Regions from separate parts of the Brevibacillus sp. AG162 genome, predicted to be linked through region 2. Evidence: riboswitches for the same ligand, from Rfam matches in the RefSeq annotation. Region 2 holds a riboswitch; each other region holds the start of a gene.
The links. Region 2 has a riboswitch for S-adenosylmethionine ahead of FB479_RS22080 (sugar ABC transporter substrate-binding protein). Riboswitches for the same ligand answer to the same signal wherever they lie in the genome.
Positions count from the first base shown of each region.

Region 1: linked by a shared signal. The riboswitch ahead of FB479_RS26300 (homocysteine synthase) and the one ahead of FB479_RS22080 (sugar ABC transporter substrate-binding protein) in region 2 are both predicted to bind S-adenosylmethionine.
Region 3: linked by a shared signal. The riboswitch ahead of FB479_RS26215 (methionine ABC transporter ATP-binding protein) and the one ahead of FB479_RS22080 (sugar ABC transporter substrate-binding protein) in region 2 are both predicted to bind S-adenosylmethionine.
Region 4: linked by a shared signal. The riboswitch ahead of FB479_RS01820 (homoserine dehydrogenase) and the one ahead of FB479_RS22080 (sugar ABC transporter substrate-binding protein) in region 2 are both predicted to bind S-adenosylmethionine.

Region 1 is NZ_VFNO01000012.1:77,058-81,775, forward strand. Features, by position in the region: gene FB479_RS26285 (YqzG/YhdC family protein) at 1-234, shown strand, start outside; gene FB479_RS26290 (SCO family protein) at 231-857, opposite strand; gene FB479_RS26295 (rhodanese-like domain-containing protein) at 938-1,249, opposite strand; SAM riboswitch class I at 1,562-1,668, shown strand; gene FB479_RS26300 (homocysteine synthase) at 1,760-3,064, shown strand; gene FB479_RS26305 (ArsR/SmtB family transcription factor) at 3,221-4,273, shown strand; gene FB479_RS26310 (MFS transporter) at 4,270-4,718, shown strand, end outside.
Region 2 is NZ_VFNO01000008.1:78,053-82,770, forward strand. Features, by position in the region: gene FB479_RS22070 (ABC transporter permease) at 1-463, opposite strand, end outside; gene FB479_RS22075 (sugar ABC transporter ATP-binding protein) at 465-1,955, opposite strand; gene FB479_RS22080 (sugar ABC transporter substrate-binding protein) at 2,048-3,070, opposite strand; SAM riboswitch class I at 3,433-3,552, opposite strand; gene FB479_RS22090 (ATP-binding protein) at 3,755-4,718, shown strand, end outside.
Region 3 is NZ_VFNO01000012.1:58,798-63,515, forward strand. Features, by position in the region: gene FB479_RS26205 (MetQ/NlpA family ABC transporter substrate-binding protein) at 42-881, opposite strand; gene FB479_RS26210 (methionine ABC transporter permease) at 941-1,606, opposite strand; gene FB479_RS26215 (methionine ABC transporter ATP-binding protein) at 1,607-2,620, opposite strand; SAM riboswitch class I at 2,720-2,836, opposite strand; gene FB479_RS26220 (Ger(x)C family spore germination protein) at 2,955-4,115, opposite strand; gene FB479_RS26225 (GerAB/ArcD/ProY family transporter) at 4,096-4,718, opposite strand, start outside.
Region 4 is NZ_VFNO01000001.1:391,595-396,312, forward strand. Features, by position in the region: gene FB479_RS01805 (Gfo/Idh/MocA family protein) at 5-1,090, shown strand; gene FB479_RS01810 (cyclase family protein) at 1,077-1,700, shown strand; gene FB479_RS01815 (DinB family protein) at 1,806-2,321, shown strand; SAM riboswitch class I at 2,540-2,646, shown strand; SAM riboswitch class I at 2,712-2,823, shown strand; gene FB479_RS01820 (homoserine dehydrogenase) at 2,910-4,175, shown strand; gene FB479_RS01825 (CapA family protein) at 4,238-4,718, opposite strand, start outside.

The sequences.
Region 1 (4,718 bases), on a different contig from region 2:
CCCTATGCAAAATGGGGCAGGCTCGCGATACAGGAAACGATGAAACGATATCCAAACGCTCAAATTGTGGACTACCTGCATGTCGGACGAAAACAAAAAACGCCCACCACATCGGAAGAGACGTTTAAGCTCTTGCTTCAAGAAAGCAATCGCAGGTGGGCGTTACTCGTTCATATTGAATTCGTGAATCAGACAGAAGAAGTCGTAAACATCTCCTATGAGGAGACCCGCTAGTCAGCGAGCTGTACCATCTCTTTCATCATGACTTCCATGTCCATGTCTGCTGCCATCCCGTACGCGCGGCGCATGTTTCCATCTCCATCCACAAGGAACATGCGAGCCGTATGGGCATAAGAACCATCTGGCTGCTTAATGACCATCAAACCAAAATCCTTCGTTACTTTCTCTACAGCCTGAGCATCCCCGCGCAGGAACTTCCAGCCACTCTGATCTGCCTTGAACTTGGCTGCGTACTCCTGCAAGACTTTCGGCGTATCGTTATCAGGGTCAAAGGAAATGGAGATAAACTCTACTTTGTCTCCAAACAGTCCCTTTTCTTTTAACTGATCTTGCAGCTTGGCCATGTTGTACGTGGTAGCCGGACAAATATCCGGGCACTTGGTAAACATAAACTCCACCAGTCTTACCTTGCCAGCACTTTCATTAAATGTATAGGTTGTTCCGTCACTGTTGTCCAAGGTGAAGTCTGCGATGGGCTTCAACACTTCGATCTTTTCTTGTGTCATGTACTTATAACCAAATACTCCGACGATAGCCAAAATGATAATACCAGCTAATACAGGAAACCAATGTTTCTTCATCGCAGATTCCTGCTGCAATTGTGTTCCTTCACTCATGGGTTGCTTCCTCCCTGCTTGTCCCATGCGTGATGCCTCCTGATTCACGCGGGAGGCATTCACACTGTTTCTTTACCATCTTACTGTTCCACTTCACCTGGCCATGCGAGCATGCCGCCAACCATATTCGCCACGTCATACCCTTGTGCACTCAAATACTCTGTAGCTGTATTGCTTCTGGCACCACTGCGGCAAACCATCACAATCGGAATGTTCTTATCCAGCTCATCGATACGGTGCGGCAAAAAGCCGAGTGGGATCAGCTTTGCCTCTTTGATGTGACCTGCATTCCACTCATCGACTTCGCGTACATCAATGACTTGCAGTTCCTCTTTGGCTTCCAGCTTTTCCAACAGCTCTTGTGGTGTAATTTCTTTTACTCCATGGCTCATCGCTATTTATCCTCCTATATGTACGATCAGATCAGTTGTAACCACCTCCATGATATCACACGCTTTTTTACTTTTCTAACGCGAAGAGCACCTGGCTTCACCTATGCGCTCTTGCTCCCTATTTTCTACCATTATCTCCCATTTCGCTGCGGCAGTAGCCACACGGGATGTGAACAGCTTGAGACAAAACCGTTACAAATTAATGGCATGAGTGAACACCTTTCATCCATATATACACAAAATCCTCCCCGATAACTGTATATTTCACATTGACAGCGAGGTTTTATTTTCATACAATTACGACAACAATCATTATCATCAAGAGCGGTGGAGGGACAGGCCCTACGAAACCCGGCAACCAGCAAACTAGCTGCATGGTGCCAATTCCTGCAGAATCCAGTGATTCTGAGAGATGAACAAAAGCCCGTGCATGATCGGAGCCCTTCTTCTTCTCAGGAGAATGCTCCGTTTTTTTATTAGCCGATTTCCATAGTAAAAGGAGAGATGGACATGTCCGATCAACAACAATGGAAGCCAGAAACACTTGCGGTTCACGGCGGGCAGGAGGTTGACCCTGTAACAGGCTCACGTGCTGTTCCGATCTATCAGACGACCTCCTATGTTTTCCGCGATACAGAGCATGCAGCGAATCTGTTTGGCTTAAAAGAGTTTGGGAATATCTATACACGCATCATGAATCCGACGCAGGATGTGTTTGAGAAGCGTGTTGCCCTGCTCGAAGGTGGTGTTGGTGCACTCGCGACCGCATCCGGGCAAGCTGCCATTACATTCGCCATCTTGAATATTGCGCATGCAGGAGACGAGATTGTTGCTTCCAGCAGCCTCTACGGCGGTACCTACAACCTGTTCGCTCACACGCTTCCCCGCCTCGGTATCAAGGTTCATTTTGCTGATCAATCCAATCCGGAAAATTTCCGTGCCTCTATCAATGAAAAGACAAAAGCCGTGTTTTGCGAGACAATCGGCAATCCGCGCATTGATGTCGCCGATATTGAGGCCATCGCCGATATTGCCCACGAAAATGGCGTACCTTTAATCGTAGACAACACCTTCGCGACTCCGATTTTGTGCCGTCCTTTTGAGCACGGGGCCGATATTGTCGTGCACTCCACCACCAAATTCATCGGCGGCCACGGAACAGCCATTGGCGGTATCATCGTAGACTCAGGAAAATTCGACTGGAACAACGGGAAATTCCCTGGCTTGACTACACCAGATCCAAGCTACCATGGTGTCGTCTATACAGAAGCTGTTGGTCCACTCGCCTATATTATCAAGGCACGCGTCCAGCTCCAGCGCGATATCGGCGCTGCCGTCGCTCCGATCAACTCGTTCTTGTTCCTGCAAGGATTAGAAACCTTGCATCTGCGCATCGAGCGGCATAGCCAGAACGCCTTGGCAGTAGCCCAGTTCCTCGCCAATCACTCTGCTGTAGAGTGGGTGAATTATCCGGGACTGGAATCAGACTCTCAGCATGAATTGGCACAAAAATATTTTCCAAAAGGTGCTGGCGCGATCCTGACATTTGGAATTCGCGGTGGCGTTGAGGCAGGAAAAACATTGATCGAGTCAGTGAAGCTGTTCTCCCATCTCGCAAATGTAGGGGACTCCAAGTCACTCATCATTCATCCAGCGAGCACAACACATCAGCAGATGACGGAAGAAGAGCAGGCAGCCGCCGGAGTGACCCCGGGACTTATTCGCCTCTCCGTCGGCACAGAGTCGATCGACGATATCATTTCTGATTTGGAGCAAGCGCTGCAGCGTGCGTCGAAATTATCCACGGTAGGCTAGCCATACCTTTGACAGGACAGAAGAATCACGTGATCTCTTCGGATAGAGATTGGTGATTCTTCTTTTCCTTTTCTATTTTCGTTCGAAAAATATTGAATTTTACATTCGGAATTTATAAAATACATAATCATGTACAAATTTTGGAAGGATGGTCACATGAAAATTTTGAACATTGGCAGTGAACGAACAACTTATCGGGTGGAGGTCACGTACTCTCCTTTATTCGAAGCTTCCTTGGGAATCGCTGCCGCTACCTACGATCAATTGCATCACACGATGGAACACCCTCCTGCCTACTGGCGTCAACTGTTGGACGAGCTGTCCCCTTCTGTACGGCAAGAGGTCGACTATGCGAAGGAGCACAATACGTGGAAGACGCTTTTGCAACTGCTCGATCTTTGCCCTTTCGCTGATCTGGATTCCTTTCTCTCGTATGTCAGAGAGCTCTCAACAGAACAGCTCCGATACGAGGCCCTCCCTTATCTAGGTGAAAACATGCAGGATGCACGGCGGAATGCTGCACGAGGAAGCAAAGACGCTTGCGCCGCTTTGCAGAAAGCGTGCCGCGCGCACCTCTTTTTTGAATCGTATATCGGACATATGACTTCCGTGGATGCAGAAGAGCTGCGAGGTCATATTCTCCGATTGATGGAAGGCTGGTATACCACTCATATCAAGCCGCATGAGGAAGAAATCGTTCGCATGCTAGAACGGGATTGGTCGCAAAAGCAAAACAAGCTAGCAAAGCTTAACCCGGAAGCCTTGGTGGAGTATGCGACAGGATCGAACTATCTCCCTGAGCCTGCCGTGACACGCGTACTGTTGATTCCGCAAGCGATCTATCGCCCGTGGACCGTACAGGCCGATGCTGTTGGGACGAAAATTTTTTATTACCCTGTTGCCGACGAAAATTTGCACGATGCTGTAGATCCTTATCAGCCACCCCCTTCACTGGTGCAAGCCTTAAAAGCACTCGGAGATGAGCACAGGCTCCGCATGGTCAAAATGCTGGCGGAAAAGGACCTGAGTCTGCAAGAGATAACAGATCAACTCTCCATGGCGAAATCGACCGTGCACCATCACTTGTCCATGCTGCGGTCTGCCCATCTCGTTGAAACGGCAGGCTCCCGATACAGACTCCGCCGTCATAAGCTGGACAAGCTCCCCCTGTTGTGGGATGAATTCCTGGACAGGAGCAGCACCTCATGAACCAAACCGTAGTACAAGCCTCTGTCTGGCAGCAGCGTTCTTATCGTTGGATTCTTTTCGGCCAGCTCATTTCAGAACTCGGCGCCTCACTCGGTACCCTCGCCAATAGCTGGATCATCTATCAGGCAACTGGCTCTCAAGGTGCGGTCGGGCAGATGTGGCTTTTGTATTTCTTGCCGTCTCTCGCTATTCAGTTGGTAGCCGGACCGTACATCGACCGATTCGACAAGAAGCGTGTCATGCTTTTTTCTCAATGGATGCGAGCTGCTGCGTTTTGTTTGTCCTTTGCGGTCATTACTTCCGGGACAGATTCGCTCTGGCCGTTGTATTTCACTGCCTTGATCAACGGTCTCGTTCAACCGCTGTATGTGCCAGCCAGCCAGTCGCTCCTCCCTGCTCTGGTCAAAAGAGAGCAGCTCCTCCAAGCCAATGCCTATTTGGATAG
Region 2 (4,718 bases):
CGTCCTGCATTGGCATGTTTGCGTAGATCGAGTAGCCTTGGGAATACGTCATATGAATGCCGTTGACGATGTAGAGCATCGCCAAAGTAGCCAGCAAATCAGGAATGCGGATTTTCACAACCAGGAAGGCGTTGACCAGCCCGACGAGCAAGCTGAGTACAATCGGGACAACCAGTGTCGTGAAAACTCCTTGTTCGTACCAAACCATCATCGAAGCAGAAACGACTGTGGTCAACGAAACCGTCGATCCTACAGACAAGTCAAAGCCTCCGACGATCAGCGAGAACGTAACGCCAATCGCAACAAATGTCACAATCGAGATGGAGCGAAGAATGTCCGTCAAGTTGTCGTACGTGAAGAAATACGGGTTGGTCAAACTGAATAACAGCATGACAATGACAATAACTGCAACCGTACCGTATTTGTAAACAAAATCAAATAAACTAAACTTTTTATCTGCCACGTTACTCACCTCCGCTTGCGTAGTACATAATCAGCTCTTGTGTTGCTTCCTCGCGACTCAATTCCTTCACGATCCTGCCCTCGAACATGACGAGAATCCGGTCTGCGATCCCGATGACTTCCTGAAACTCACAGGAGAAATACAGGACACCCTTTTTCTGCTCAGCGAGATTTCCGATCAGGCGGTAAATGTCGCTTTTCGCGCCAATATCTACCCCTTTTGTCGGCTCGTCAAACATAAAGAGGTGAGCGTTTGTATCCAGCCATTTGCCGATTGCGACTTTTTGCTGGTTTCCGCCGCTGAGGAAACCGACCAGCTGCTTGATATCGGCTGTTTTCACACCAAGGCGCTGCACGAGCTCTCTTGCGTTAGCCGCTTCTGCTCCTCTTTTGATAAAACCGAACCAGGACTTCTTTTTCAACGAGGCGACAGACAGGTTGTTCTGCACAGACTCCTCTACGAAAATTCCTTCCTTGCGCCTTTCCTCCGGAACGAGCACGATTCCAGCATCGACGGCGTCTTTTGGCGAGCGCAGTTGGATACGTGTTCCATGCAATCGAACGGCTCCAGCCTTTGCCTCATCTGCACCGAAGAGCAATCGGGCAAGCTCGGTCTTCCCTGCCCCAACCAGACCGACGACGCCAACGATCTCTCCCTCGCGAACCTGCATGTCGACTCCGCGTACTTTGCCGCCAGCCACTCCTGACGCCTCAAAAATCGTTTCGCCAATCGGCACTTCCAGCTTCGGGAACTCCTCGTCGAAGCTTTTGCCCAGCATGTTCGCGATCACTTCGTCCATATTGGTCTTCGCCGTGTCTGTGGTCACGACATGCTGACCATCACGCATAATCGTGATCCGATCACAGATTTCAAAGATTTCCGGCAGGCGGTGGGAAATGTAAATGATCCCGACCCCAGCTTTTTTCAACTGCGCAATGATTTGAAACAGCCGTCCGCTCTCCTTTGTGCTCAACGGCGCGGTCGGTTCATCGAAAATAACGTACTTGGCCTTTTGAACGGTAGCCCGTGCAATCAAAATCAATTGCTTTTCCGACAGCGTACATTCTTCGACGAGCATCCTCACCGGAATGGGGAAGCCGAAATTTTTTAAAATCTGCTCCGATTCGTTGTACAAGCTCTGCCAGTTGATCAGCCCCTTGGTTTTTGCTTGGACAAGCTGGTCGAGCAAAATATTTTCGGCAACGCTCAAATACGGGATCAAGGCGGTGTCCACTTCCTGATATACACATTGAATGCCCTGTGCTTTAGCGTCCTGCGGAGATTGAATCGACACGGACTGGCCATCGATGGTGATTGTACCGCTATCTGCCTGATACGCTCCCGTGAGAATTTTCATCAGGGTGCTCTTCCCCGCGCCATTCGCTCCGAGCAGTGCATGAACCTCCCCTGCGCGCACCTCAAAATCAACGGATCGCAGGGCAGGAACCCCAGAAAACTGCTTCGCTATCCCTTTCATCTGCAATGTGGGCATCATTCACACCTCCTGTTTACCTGCGTGTTCCAACCTCTATAAGGAAAAATCCCGTTGACGATACAGATCAACGGGAAAAGCCAATTTGGTTCTTACTTGCCCCACTCTTGCACGTATTGGGACAGGTCGCCCATCGTTACTTTCTTATCCTTCGGCAGGTCTTCCTGTTTCACCAGCACTGGATTCAGCTTCACGTTGTCTGGCACTTGTTCGCCTTTGATTTTTTGGAACACGGTTTGCGCATGAATGCGTCCGATATTGGATGGGTCTACTGCTGCCGTCGCTGTCCACGGAGAGTTTTCCGCCTGAATCATTTGCAGATCCTCATCGCTCAAATCGATGGAGTATACTTTGATTTCCGTACGCCCTGCCTGCTGGATGGCACGTGTAGCCCCTTTGGCAAATTCATCCCAAGCCGCCCATACTGCTGTGATGTCGCCTTTGTTCGGATACTTTTTCAAGATCGCTTCCATCTGCGTTTGTGTATCGAGTGCCGTATTGTTGGTGGCAGAACCAAATGCCGCAATTTCTTTAATATCCGGGTATTTCTTCTGGAAAGCTTCATACGTGACTTGGCGTTTTTCCATAGGAGCAAAGCCAGCTACCCAAATTTTGACGATGTTTCCTTTGCCGTTTGTATCTGCAGCCAGCTTCTCCAGGCTCAGCTCTGCCAACTTGTTGTCATCCTGCGCCACAACTGGCACACCAGGAATGTTGATGTCTGTATCAAACAGGACGACCGGGATTTTTTTATCCACGGCCTTTTGCGTGCCCTGCTGTAACGCTTCCGCCGTACCATGGTCGATCAGAATGCCATCAAACTTTTGGTTCACAGCCGCGTCGAGGTTGGACGCCATTTTTGCCAGATCGGTATCTGCGTTGAATACGGTCAACTCGCCGCCGTTTTTCTCCACCTCTGTCTTCACGCCATTGATGTATTGTGCAGAGAATGTTCCTACGTTTTGACGCATGATCAGTGCGATTCTCTTCGCCTTCTCTCCCGAAGCACCGCCGTTTGTGCTGCCGGTTCCCGTTGTCGCTCCGCTGCCGCACGCCGTCACAAGAATAGATGCTGCCAAAACAAGTGATGTGATCAGACCGAGTTTCTTTTTCATTGAGATGCTCCCCCTTTTTCTTTTTGAAAACAGATAACAAGATTAAATATTTTGTTTCCCTTCATTCACTTTCAAGAAGGAAACAAAAGCCTCGTAGAAGAAGCGTATTTCCAGTCCAAGCGCCTCTGGAGCCCACCCCAGCGTAGGAAGAAATGGCGGGGAATTTCAGCTTCAGTTATGAAATCCTTCCTCGAACCTTCTACGTTTGAAGCGCTCCCGCCATTTCTTCCGAAGCGGACAGTCTTCACTCACAGCGGGGCGGAGGCCGAAGCGTAGACTGGAAATGCGCTTCTTCCCCACGACAGCTACGCAAAAAATCCTCTTTCACAGAGAAAGAGGACAAAAATCGACAAGATTCTCGCCTCTTATCTGTCAGGTATTCTACCTGTTGGAGTTAGCACCTTGGCTCGAAAGAACGCATTCTCTCGTGCTAGGTTGCCGGGCTTCATAGGGCCATTCCCTCAGCCTTCTCTTGATAAGAGTAGTTTCTATTTTCAAAACGTTTGTATAAGTATATACAGAATATAATCTGGCAATTACCTATCTGTCAACTAGGTTTACCGAAAGAATTTTCTTGATAAATATTCCAGTTTCTTGTGTAACACCAAGAGGGATTTTGTTGTGTCTTGTCGAATTATCGTAGATTGATACAAGCCTAGCAAATATTTGCGATGGGGATGCTACATGAGTCTATTAAAAGAAGTCATTCTTCAATGGTTTTTCGCGATTATCCCGTTTGTGTTTTTCAACATTTATTACCGTGACAAAATGAGGAACTACAGCCGTTCCTTTATCGTCATCACCAGCTCAGCCTGCATGTTTCTCGCGATGACCTTCGCCCCGAGTGTCACGACTGGCATGTTTTTTGATATCCGACATGTCATCATTCTTTTCGGACTGGTTTATGGCGGAATCGAGATTGCCTTGCTCCTTCTGATAGAAGCCTTGGTTTATCGTTACTACCTGGGTGGAGAAGGAACATGGGTTGCCCTGCTGATCCTTACAGTCAATTTTGTCTTGTCACTCTTTTTGTATCGACACTACAAAGCCAGTTATCGGAAAACACTGTATCTTTTTATGACGAGTGCGATTTTTTCTACGGTTGCTTTAGGGACTACTTATTACTTTTTTCCCGCGTATGTAACTCAACACCTCGTTTACTACACCATGCTGATTCCTATTCAAAACTTTTTCGGCCTCTGGTTATTAATGTCGCTTTTCAGCAAATGCGTTTCGGATAAGGAGCTGTTTATCCGCCACGCGCAAAATGAAAAAATCCAAACGATGAGCCATGTTGCTGCATCGCTCGCACACGAGGTTCGCAATCCGCTGACAGCAGTCAAAGGCTTCTTGAAATTAATACAGGAATGTCCGGAAAATTTGGTAAAAGTCGAGCAATACATTCGCATCAGTCTCGATGAAATCCAACGGACAGAAGCCATTTTGACCGAGTACCTTGCGATTTCCAAGCCGCTCAAGGAACGGCATGAGATCATTAATGTTAGCGAGCATTTGCATGCCATCCGCGAGGTGATGCTCCCCTTTGCCAATATGCATAACGTGGAACTTACGCTGCAAGATTTTGAGAGACCTGTGACGATCAAGGCCAATCCAGACGAGTTCAAGCAAGTATTGGTGAATTTCATCA
Region 3 (4,718 bases), on a different contig from region 2:
TCGGCCAGTTGGGCTTTGTTGATCGATCAATTATTTCTACTTTAGAACGCTGGAATAATCGCGCCTTTGTATTCATCTTCAATGAACTTTTTCACTTCAGGTGAGTTCAGTTCTTTCACCAGCTTTTGAATGGCTTCGGAATCTTTGTTGTCAGGACGAGCTACCAGGAAGTTTGCGTATGGAGAATCTTTATCTTCAATAAACAGGGCGTCTTTGGTTGGAACAAGCTTTGCTTCCAGCGCATAGTTGGTGTTGATCAACGCCAGATCTACTTCTTCCAGAACGCGCGGCAGCATTGCTGCTTCTACTTCTTTGAACTTCAGGTTTTTCTTGTTCTCAACAACATCTTTCACTGTACCGCTGATGCCGGCGCCTTCTTTCAGCTTGATCACGCCGTTTTTCTCCAAGAGTGCGAGTGCGCGACCGCTGTTTGTTGGATCGTTTGGCAGCGCGATTGTTGCGCCATCAGCTAATTCATCTACAGATTTCACTTTTTTGCTGTAAGCGCCGAATGGCTCGATGTGTACAGCGACTACTGGCTCCAGGTTCATGTTTTGTCCTTTATTGAAGTCTTCCAGGTAAGGCTTGTGCTGGAAGAAGTTAGCGTCGAGTTGTTTTTCGTTCACTTGAACGTTGGGTTGTACGTAATCCGTGAATTCTTTAACTTCCAGATTCACGCCTTGTTCTTTCAGTTTTGGTTGAACCAGCTTCAAGATTGCTGCATGTGGAACGGGAGAAGCGCCTACCTTCAATGTTACTTCCTGTTGTCCGCCTTGTGCGCCGCCTTCAGCTGGAGCAGGTGCTGTTTCCGTTTTGCCTCCGCAAGCTGCCAAAGAAAATGCCAATACAGTAGAAAGTACAGATACGACTAGCTTTTTCATGAATGATTTCCCCCTTGCATGTATTTATCTTATTATTTGAAACCCTATATGGAAAAATCCTACTTGCGGCTGAACTTGAGAACCAGACGGTCCCCCAGCGATTGTAAGATTTGTACCATCACCAGCAAAATAACAACAGTCACAATCATGACATCGGTTTGGAAACGCTGATAACCGTATCGGATCGCCAAGTCACCCAAACCACCGCCGCCAATTACCCCAGACATTGCAGTGTAGGAGACCAGCGTAACCGTCGTGATCGTAATACCCGCGATCAGGCCTGATCTAGACTCTGGCAAAAGGACATTCCAGACGATCTGCCAATTGGAAGCCCCCATAGATTGTGCGGCCTCAATCACGCCTTTATCAATCTCACGCAGCGAGGTTTCCACCAAACGCGCGAAAAACGGAGCGGCACCAAATACAAGCGGCGGAATGGCACCCAGTACGCCGAGTGAGGTTCCTACGATCATTTTCGTCACAGGAATCAGCAGGATCATCAAAATGATAAACGGTACCGAACGCAATACGTTGACAACGAATGATGCGATCGTATAAAAAGTGCGGTTTTGCAGAAGCTGTCCGCGTGAAGTCAAAAACAGAATGATGCCCAACGGCAAACCAATCAGGACGGTAAACAGAGTGGAGAAGCCGAGCATCGTGAGCGTGTCCATCGTACCTTCGCCGATTTCAGCCCAATCCACATTTTCGAATGTCCAGTCCATTTATATCACCTCTACTTCCAAGCCACGTTGGCGCAGCGTCTCAATGGTCTTTTGATTCTGTGCGACATCGCCTTCCAGCTCGATCACCAACTGACCATACGGCGTATCTTTCATACGGGAGATCGTTCCCTGCAAAATACTGAACACCGTACCTGTCTCTTGCATCGTTTGGAACAGGATCGGCTGGTACGTTTTTTCTCCGAGGAAGGTGACACGAGCAATCGTGCGGTTCCCCGAAGCCTTTTCGTGCTCGACTGCTTCGCGCAGCTCTGTAGAATCCGCTACTTGCTCCACGAATTCCTGTGTCGTTGGATGCTTCGGACGAAGGAATACATCCAGTACGTTACCCGACTCGACGATCTTTCCTCCATCAATCACGCCGACACGATCACAAATAGAGCGAATGACGTGCATCTCGTGGGTAATCAACACAATGGTCAAGCCCAGCTTGCGGTTGATATCCAAGAGGAGTGCGAGAATGGAATTCGTTGTCTGCGGATCGAGAGCCGAGGTAGCTTCGTCACAGAGCAGCACTTTTGGATCATTCGCGAGCGCACGGGCGATCCCGACACGCTGCTTCTGTCCGCCAGACAGCTGAGACGGATATTTGTCCTTATGTGCCTCTAACCCAACCAGCTTCAGCAGCTCGTTTACTTTCTTATCAATTTCTGCCTTCGGACGCTTTGCCAGCTTGAGCGGGAACGCGACATTTTCGCCGACTGTCGAAGAAGACAGCAAGTTGAAGTGCTGAAAAATCATGCCGATTGCGCGGCGCTTTTCTTGCAGCTTGCCTTCATCCAGCTTTGTTAAATCGACGCCGTCTACAATAACTTCCCCTGAAGTTGGGCGCTCTAGCAAATTGATGCACCGGATCAATGTACTTTTCCCTGCACCAGAGTGTCCGATAATCCCGTATATTTCACCTTGCTCTATGGAAAGGTCGATCCCCGTTAACGCTGGGATGGTTTTACCTTGTACTTGATAGCTTTTATGCAAATGACGCAGTTGGATCAACGCATCCACCTCCCGACCACAATCTTGATAAAATATGAAAACCCCTTTTTCATAAACGAAAAAGGGGCTGCAACGCAATGTATACGTTCGCATCCACCCTTCTCATCTACACAAGATCCAAACAATCCTGTAGGAATTGGCACCGCGACGTTCATTCGAAAATGAACCGGCTGCCGGGCTTCATAGGGCCTGTCCCTCCGCCTCTCTTGATAAGAAAGATATCTACGTATATTATGTTCGTTTTTTCTCTTTCATGATGATACAAAACGGATTATATCCTTTTTGAAAATATCACGTCAATAGTAATAGTAGGAAAAGTTTTTTTGTATCACACTTAGTCCATTACACCATTACGGGTAACTGTCGCCTTTACTTGAAATTCAAACTTCGCCTTTTTGTACTTCTCTCTCCATTCATCCATAGCCATTTTCTCTTTTCCCCTCACGTTTGCCTTATAGACAATGCCAAAGCCAGTCGGGTCGACCTCCAAATCTTGGAGCTTTTTCATGACTATCCTTGCTTGTCTTACTAATTCCTTCTCCAGGGCCTCCTCCATCTTCCTCATCAACCTCGGATTATCCAGCTTAATCGGAACGGTCAGCTCCAAAATGCGGGCTTTTAGATGGATATTCACTTTGAATTTTGGTGGATCAACCTGTTCCAATTGGACTTTTGACTCGCTGTTGATCGTATCAAAGACTAATTGCACCTCTTCTTTTTCTCCCGCTGGGCTGTTTGGAGTCATATTAAAAGTTTTAGCAGGGACTGATATCTCATAGCTGCCCGTCTTGTACTTGCCCCGAATCAGCTTTAAGATAAATGCTTCGCTGGGAGAAATCGAATCAATATATTTATCTCCTTTAAACAACGCCACGCCTTTGATAACAATTTCGTCTCCTTTGCGTGATACATAGGGCATTTGCGAATCGATTCCCTCGTCATAATAGGCTCGAATAAATTCATGAATCGTTGAGGATGGGATTTTCTCACCTTTGATATTTTGATCGATCATCCGATACATGTACGTTCCAATATTGCCCTGTGATTTATAGGGATATGTCAGTAATTCATATGTCTCCCCCTCGTACACACAAAGGAAGATTCTGCTTGAGAGCGATGGATCGCGGTACAGCGTATCGATTAGGCTTCCGATTCCTGCCTTGGCCATATCCTTTCCATAGAGCGCTACCCGCAACTGGCCTGCCAAGACACGTTTGTCCGACTGCAAGTTTGTCTTATCCCTTATGCCCTTGCTCGTCTCTCCAACATCAGACATTATCTGCATTTTTTCTTTTGCCTCGGGATTAATGGAGGGCATTACAATGGTTGCCCGAATATTTCTATCTTTTGTCAGGTCGTATCCAACCAGGGTTACGAGACCTGTTTCATCAAAAATTTGTTGATTAGAGCACCCCGCAACTGAAAAAAGGAGCACAAGCAAAAGGGTAAACCCTCTCTTCTCGATCAACCATCCCTTATTTTGGCACCGATACATCAGCAGATTCCTCCTTGACTCCACCTGTCCCCTGCCTCCAAGCTACCAACAGGTAAAGAACATAAGGATACGCATAAGCCAGATACATCCCAATCTGGCCGTAAATATCGTTCATTGTGTTCATTTCCTCTCTAGTGACAATGAACAGCGAAGATATGAATATGATCGGCAATATACTATACAAGATATTTCTCATATTCCAGCCAAAAATCCGTTTCAATCCTCGTACTCCAGACCAGATGTACATAATGACATTCGGAAGGATAATGATCATCCAGATGGAGATGGCAACCAGCTCAAACCGCTCCAGAATTGGGAAGTACACCATTTTTTTCAAATTCAAAGTTGGCCATATGGTTCTCATCAATTGCCCCTGACTGAAAAACACCAAGGAAACAATCATCACAAACAAGTAGATCAAGTTGGTTGTCAGCGCGCCAAACTGCGCCCCCCGATTTAAGCGCTCTTTATCCTGCACAAAGGGATAGACGGCATACAGTACTTCAAATCCAATCGTTGACAATGACATGCCTATCATCCCTTTTAGCAGTTGCCCTATATTCGCTTCCAATACCGGACGTAAATAATCCCATTCAGCAAAGC
Region 4 (4,718 bases), on a different contig from region 2:
TGAGATGCGATTTGGCGTAATCGGAACGAACTGGATTACCGAGGAATTTATCCAGGCTGGTCAAGAAGTAGAAGGATTTTCCCTTCAGGCTGTTTATTCACGTACCATCGAACGCGCCAAGGAATTCGCTGACAAGTACCATGCTCCATTCGCCTATAACAGCCTAGAAGAAATGGCTGCAAGCAAAAAGATTGACGCGGTCTATATTGCGAGCCCCAACTCCTGCCACGCTGAACAAGCGATCCAATGCATGGATGCGGGGCTGCACGTATTGTGTGAAAAGCCACTGGCTTCCAATGCGATTGAGGTAGAAGAAATGATCGAAGCAGCGAAAAGAAATGACGTGCTGCTCATGGAGGCTGTCAAATCTACGCTGCTGCCCAATTTTTTTGCGATACAAGACAACCTGCACAAGCTGGGAAAAGTACGACGCTTTATTGCTAGCAATTGCCAATATTCTTCGCGCTATGACGCCTATCGCGAAGGGAAGGTTTTACGTGCTTTTGATCCTGCTTTTTCAAACGGAGCCTTGATGGACATCGGAATCTATTGTCTTTATCCGGTACTTATCCTTTTTGGCAGACCAGACGACATCAAAGCAGAAGGAATTGTGCTCGATTCTGGCGTGGACGGGGAAGGCAGTATGCTTTTGAAGTATCGAGAGATGGATGCGATCATTAGCTTCTCGAAAATTACGACCTCCTATCAGCCAGCAGAAATTCAAGGGGAGGACGCTACGATGGTGATCGATCGAATCAATCATCTCAAAGAAGTGGACATTCGTTACAGGGACGGACGAATCGAGCAAGTGACAAGGCCTCAAACCCCGAAGACCATGCATTATGAAATAAGAGAATTCCTGCACTTGGCGAGGAGCGGGGGCAGACAATCTGCAACGAATTCGCATGAAGTCTCTAAAATGGCCATGCAGGTCATGGATGAAGCGAGAAGACAGATGGGGATTGTTTTTCCAGCGGATCCATGGCCATGCAGGTCATGGATGAAGCGAGAAGACAGATGGGGATTGTTTTTCCAGCGGATCGAAAAAAACAGTAAGCAAGGGGAGGGCGTTTGGGATGAAAATGTATGATGTTACCGCCACCGTATACGAAGGAATGACGGTGTATAAAAACAAGCCGGAAAAGCAGCCGAAAATACGTACTGCTACCAGTGGCTATGTAACAGAATCGAGAATCGACATGGACCTTCACACGGGTACCCATGTAGATGCTCCCCTGCACATGGTGAATGCTGGTGATACATTTGAGAGTATTTCATTGGAGAAGCTGGTAGGCAGTTGCAAGGTTCTCGATCTCACAGCGGTAGAGGACAGGATCACTCGCTCCGACTTGGAGAGCTTCGATCTTGCGCAAGGAGATTTTGTCCTGTTTAAAACGAAAAACTCATTTGAAGAGGCGTTTTCTTTTGAATTCATCTTTCTGTCAGAGGAAGGTGCGGAATATTTAAGTGAGCTGGGGGTACGGGGCATTGGTACCGATGCACTTGGAATCGAACGCAGCCAGGAAGGGCACCCCACACATAAAAAGCTGTTTGCAGCGGGAGTCATTGTCGTGGAAGGCTTGCGGCTCGCAGAGGTCCCGCCAGGTGAGTATTTTCTGGTAGCTGCACCACTCAAGCTGATCGGCACGGATGCAGCCCCGGCAAGGGTCCTATTGTTTGAAGGCTTACATAGCGTGTAATGGTGACAGTCACCCCTATGAAGATCAGGCGGGTTCATTCATAGTGGGCTTGGTGTAAGCGTGGCTTTTTTGCAGATAAAATAAATAACGAGGAGTGGGAAGCACATGCTCAGACGACCAGAGCGCGATGAATACGCTGCTTATTTCGACTATTATATTGGACTTGTACCAGAGGGGGAGCTGCAAACGATCCTCACGCAGCAAGGAGAGAGGCAAGTAGCGCTATTTTCGTCACTTGCGCCCGAGCAAATTGATTATCGGTATGCACCAGGCAAATGGACGGTAAAAGAGGTTTTGGGTCATCTCGTCGATGCAGAACGCATCATGAGCTATCGTTTGCTGAGAATCGCGAGAGGAGATCAGACACCCCTCGTCGGTTTTGATGAGAATGCTTTTGTCGAACACGGATGTTTTCAGCTAAGAGACTTCTCAGATTTATTGGAAGAGTATAAGGCTGTCCGGGCCTCCACCATCGCGCAGGTCCGCGGAATCTCTCCAGAAGCGTGGTTGCGTACAGGACTTGCCAACGGAAACAAGCTATCTGCAAGGACGTTGGCCTATGCGATTGCAGGACATGAAGCTCACCACAGTACCATTTTAAAAGAGCGGTATTTGGGGTAAGGCAAAATCTGAGAGTAGAAGTGAGAAAAGACAATTTCATAGGTGGAAACAGGTTCCTTAGGGCGTGTTTCATTGCACGTGCTGCAGTATGGAAGAGGTAGAAAGCCTGTTCACCCACAACTGAAAGCCTTGCCAAATCAGCATGCAATCAGAAAAGAAAGAATTTTGTTGACGCTTGCCTTGGAATTTCTTAGAATAAAGCTCAACAGCATAAATGGTTCTTATCCAGAGAGGTGGAGGGTCTGGCCCGATGAAGCCCGGCAACCGTTGCATATTGCGACAAGGTGCCAATTCCTGCGAGACGTTTCGTCTCGAAAGATAAGAAGCGGGTTACTCCATTAGTAGATGAACCTTCTTCTTAGCGAAGAAGGTTTTTTCAATTTCATATTTTCTTTATCCAGAGAGGTGGAGGGACTGGCCCGATGAAGCCCGGCAACCGTCACACATATTTTGTGACAAGGTGCCAATTCCTGCAGGACATATACGTCCTGGGAGATAAGGAGGGGGAGCATTAGCTGCTAACAAGCCTTCTTCTTATCGAAGATGGCTTTTCTTTTTATCTAAAATTCGGGGTATGGGGTGGTCAGAATGAGTGCAGAAGTGGTACGCGTGGGATTATTGGGATTGGGAACAGTGGGTGGAGGCGTAATCAAAACGATCCGTTCGCAACAGGAGAAGTTGGCTTCTCGTCTGGGAAAACGAATTGAGATCGTCAAAGCATTGGTACGTGACTCGGAAAAAGAGCGGGCGGTTCAAGTCGACCCTGCTTTACTGACAACTGACTTTGAGGATGTATTAAGAAGCGATGTGGACATCGTGGTGGAGGTCATGGGCGGTGTAGAACCTACCTATGACTACGTCCGTGCTTTGATCGAAAAGGGCTGCCATGTAGTAACTGCCAACAAAGAACTCCTGGCGAAAAAAGGAACAGAGCTAGTCGATTTGGCAAATCAGCATCAAGTACATCTTGCCTATGAAGCGAGTGTCGCAGGGGGCATCCCGATCTTGAGCGTGCTCAGGCAGTTCCTTCGCACGAACGATATTCAAGGGGTTCGCGGTATTCTCAACGGAACAACGAATTTCATTTTGACGAAAATGGAGGCAGAGCAGCTCTCTTACCAGGAGGTGCTCAAGCAAGCGCAGGAGCTTGGCTATGCGGAAGCAGACCCTCGCTCGGATGTGGAAGGCTTTGATGCTATGTACAAGTTGTATATCTTGGCACAGCTTGTTTACGGGGAATCGCTGCCTTTAGCTGATGTTGTTCGCAAAGGAATTGCAGATTTGTCAGCAGGTCACATTTGGATTGCGAGCGAGCTGGGGTACCGGATCAAGCTGATCGCGCAGGCCTATCAAGCTGAAAAAGGAATTCGCCTATCTGTTGAACCAACCATGCTTCCGCTGAGCCATCCGTTGGCACAAATCCACGACGCGTTTAATGCTGTACAACTATCCGGCAACATCGTGGGAGACTTGTTGTTTACAGGAAGAGGGGCAGGAGAGCTCCCTACAGCAAGTGCTGTCGTCGAGGATTTGGCCTATTTATTGACGCAGCCATTCACACCGCATCCTACCTGGAAAGAAAAAACGGCTGACAAAGCTGGAGTCACGTTGGACTCGGCAGAACACGTCCTCTGCTATCTTGAGGGCTCATGTCATACTGCTACGCCAGATCGTGTCTTGCATTTCCTTCAGCAGGCAGGAGTAAACGTGCATAAGCTAAAAGTCCAATTCGACTTGGGTGGCGTCTTGCGTGCAGGTTTGATCGTGACAGGAATCAATGAAGAGCATGAGTCCCTATTGAAAAATGATTTTGGCTTAGATGTGCGCTGCTTCCCCATTATCGAATCTGCGTAAGTTAGAGGAATAATAAGAAGAAAAGCCGTATTTCTAGTTACCTGGAAACACGGCTTCTTTTGTCAGGGGGCAGTCTCCACTGCTTTTGCACGCGGCTGTACACGCCCGTCACTTTGTATGTCGACACTCTCCGAAATGGATTCAATGCGTTTTAGCAGGGCAGCGCCGTTGCTTTCGTTCATCGGTACGGCTTGTCCCAATTCTGCGTGAACGGGGAGCATCGTCAGCTCACAATCAGCGTTTTTCGTACAGCTTGCTTGCAGGACCATCGTCTCCCATGTCTTAGGCTCGTTTGATCGTGTGAAAATGAAATTGCCAAGACTGTACGAAATCCATTTGTCGTTGTATCGTTCAAAGCCTTGAAGTACGTGGGGATGACCACCGACAATCAAATCTGCACCAGCATCGATGTAGGCACGAGACAGCTCTTTTTGATGATCGACAGGATAATCGGAGCGTTCCTTGCCCCAGTGTGCAATCACCACGACGAGATCCGCTTGGCTGTTCGCATCTTGGATCGCTTTCACTGCCAGCGTCGGATCA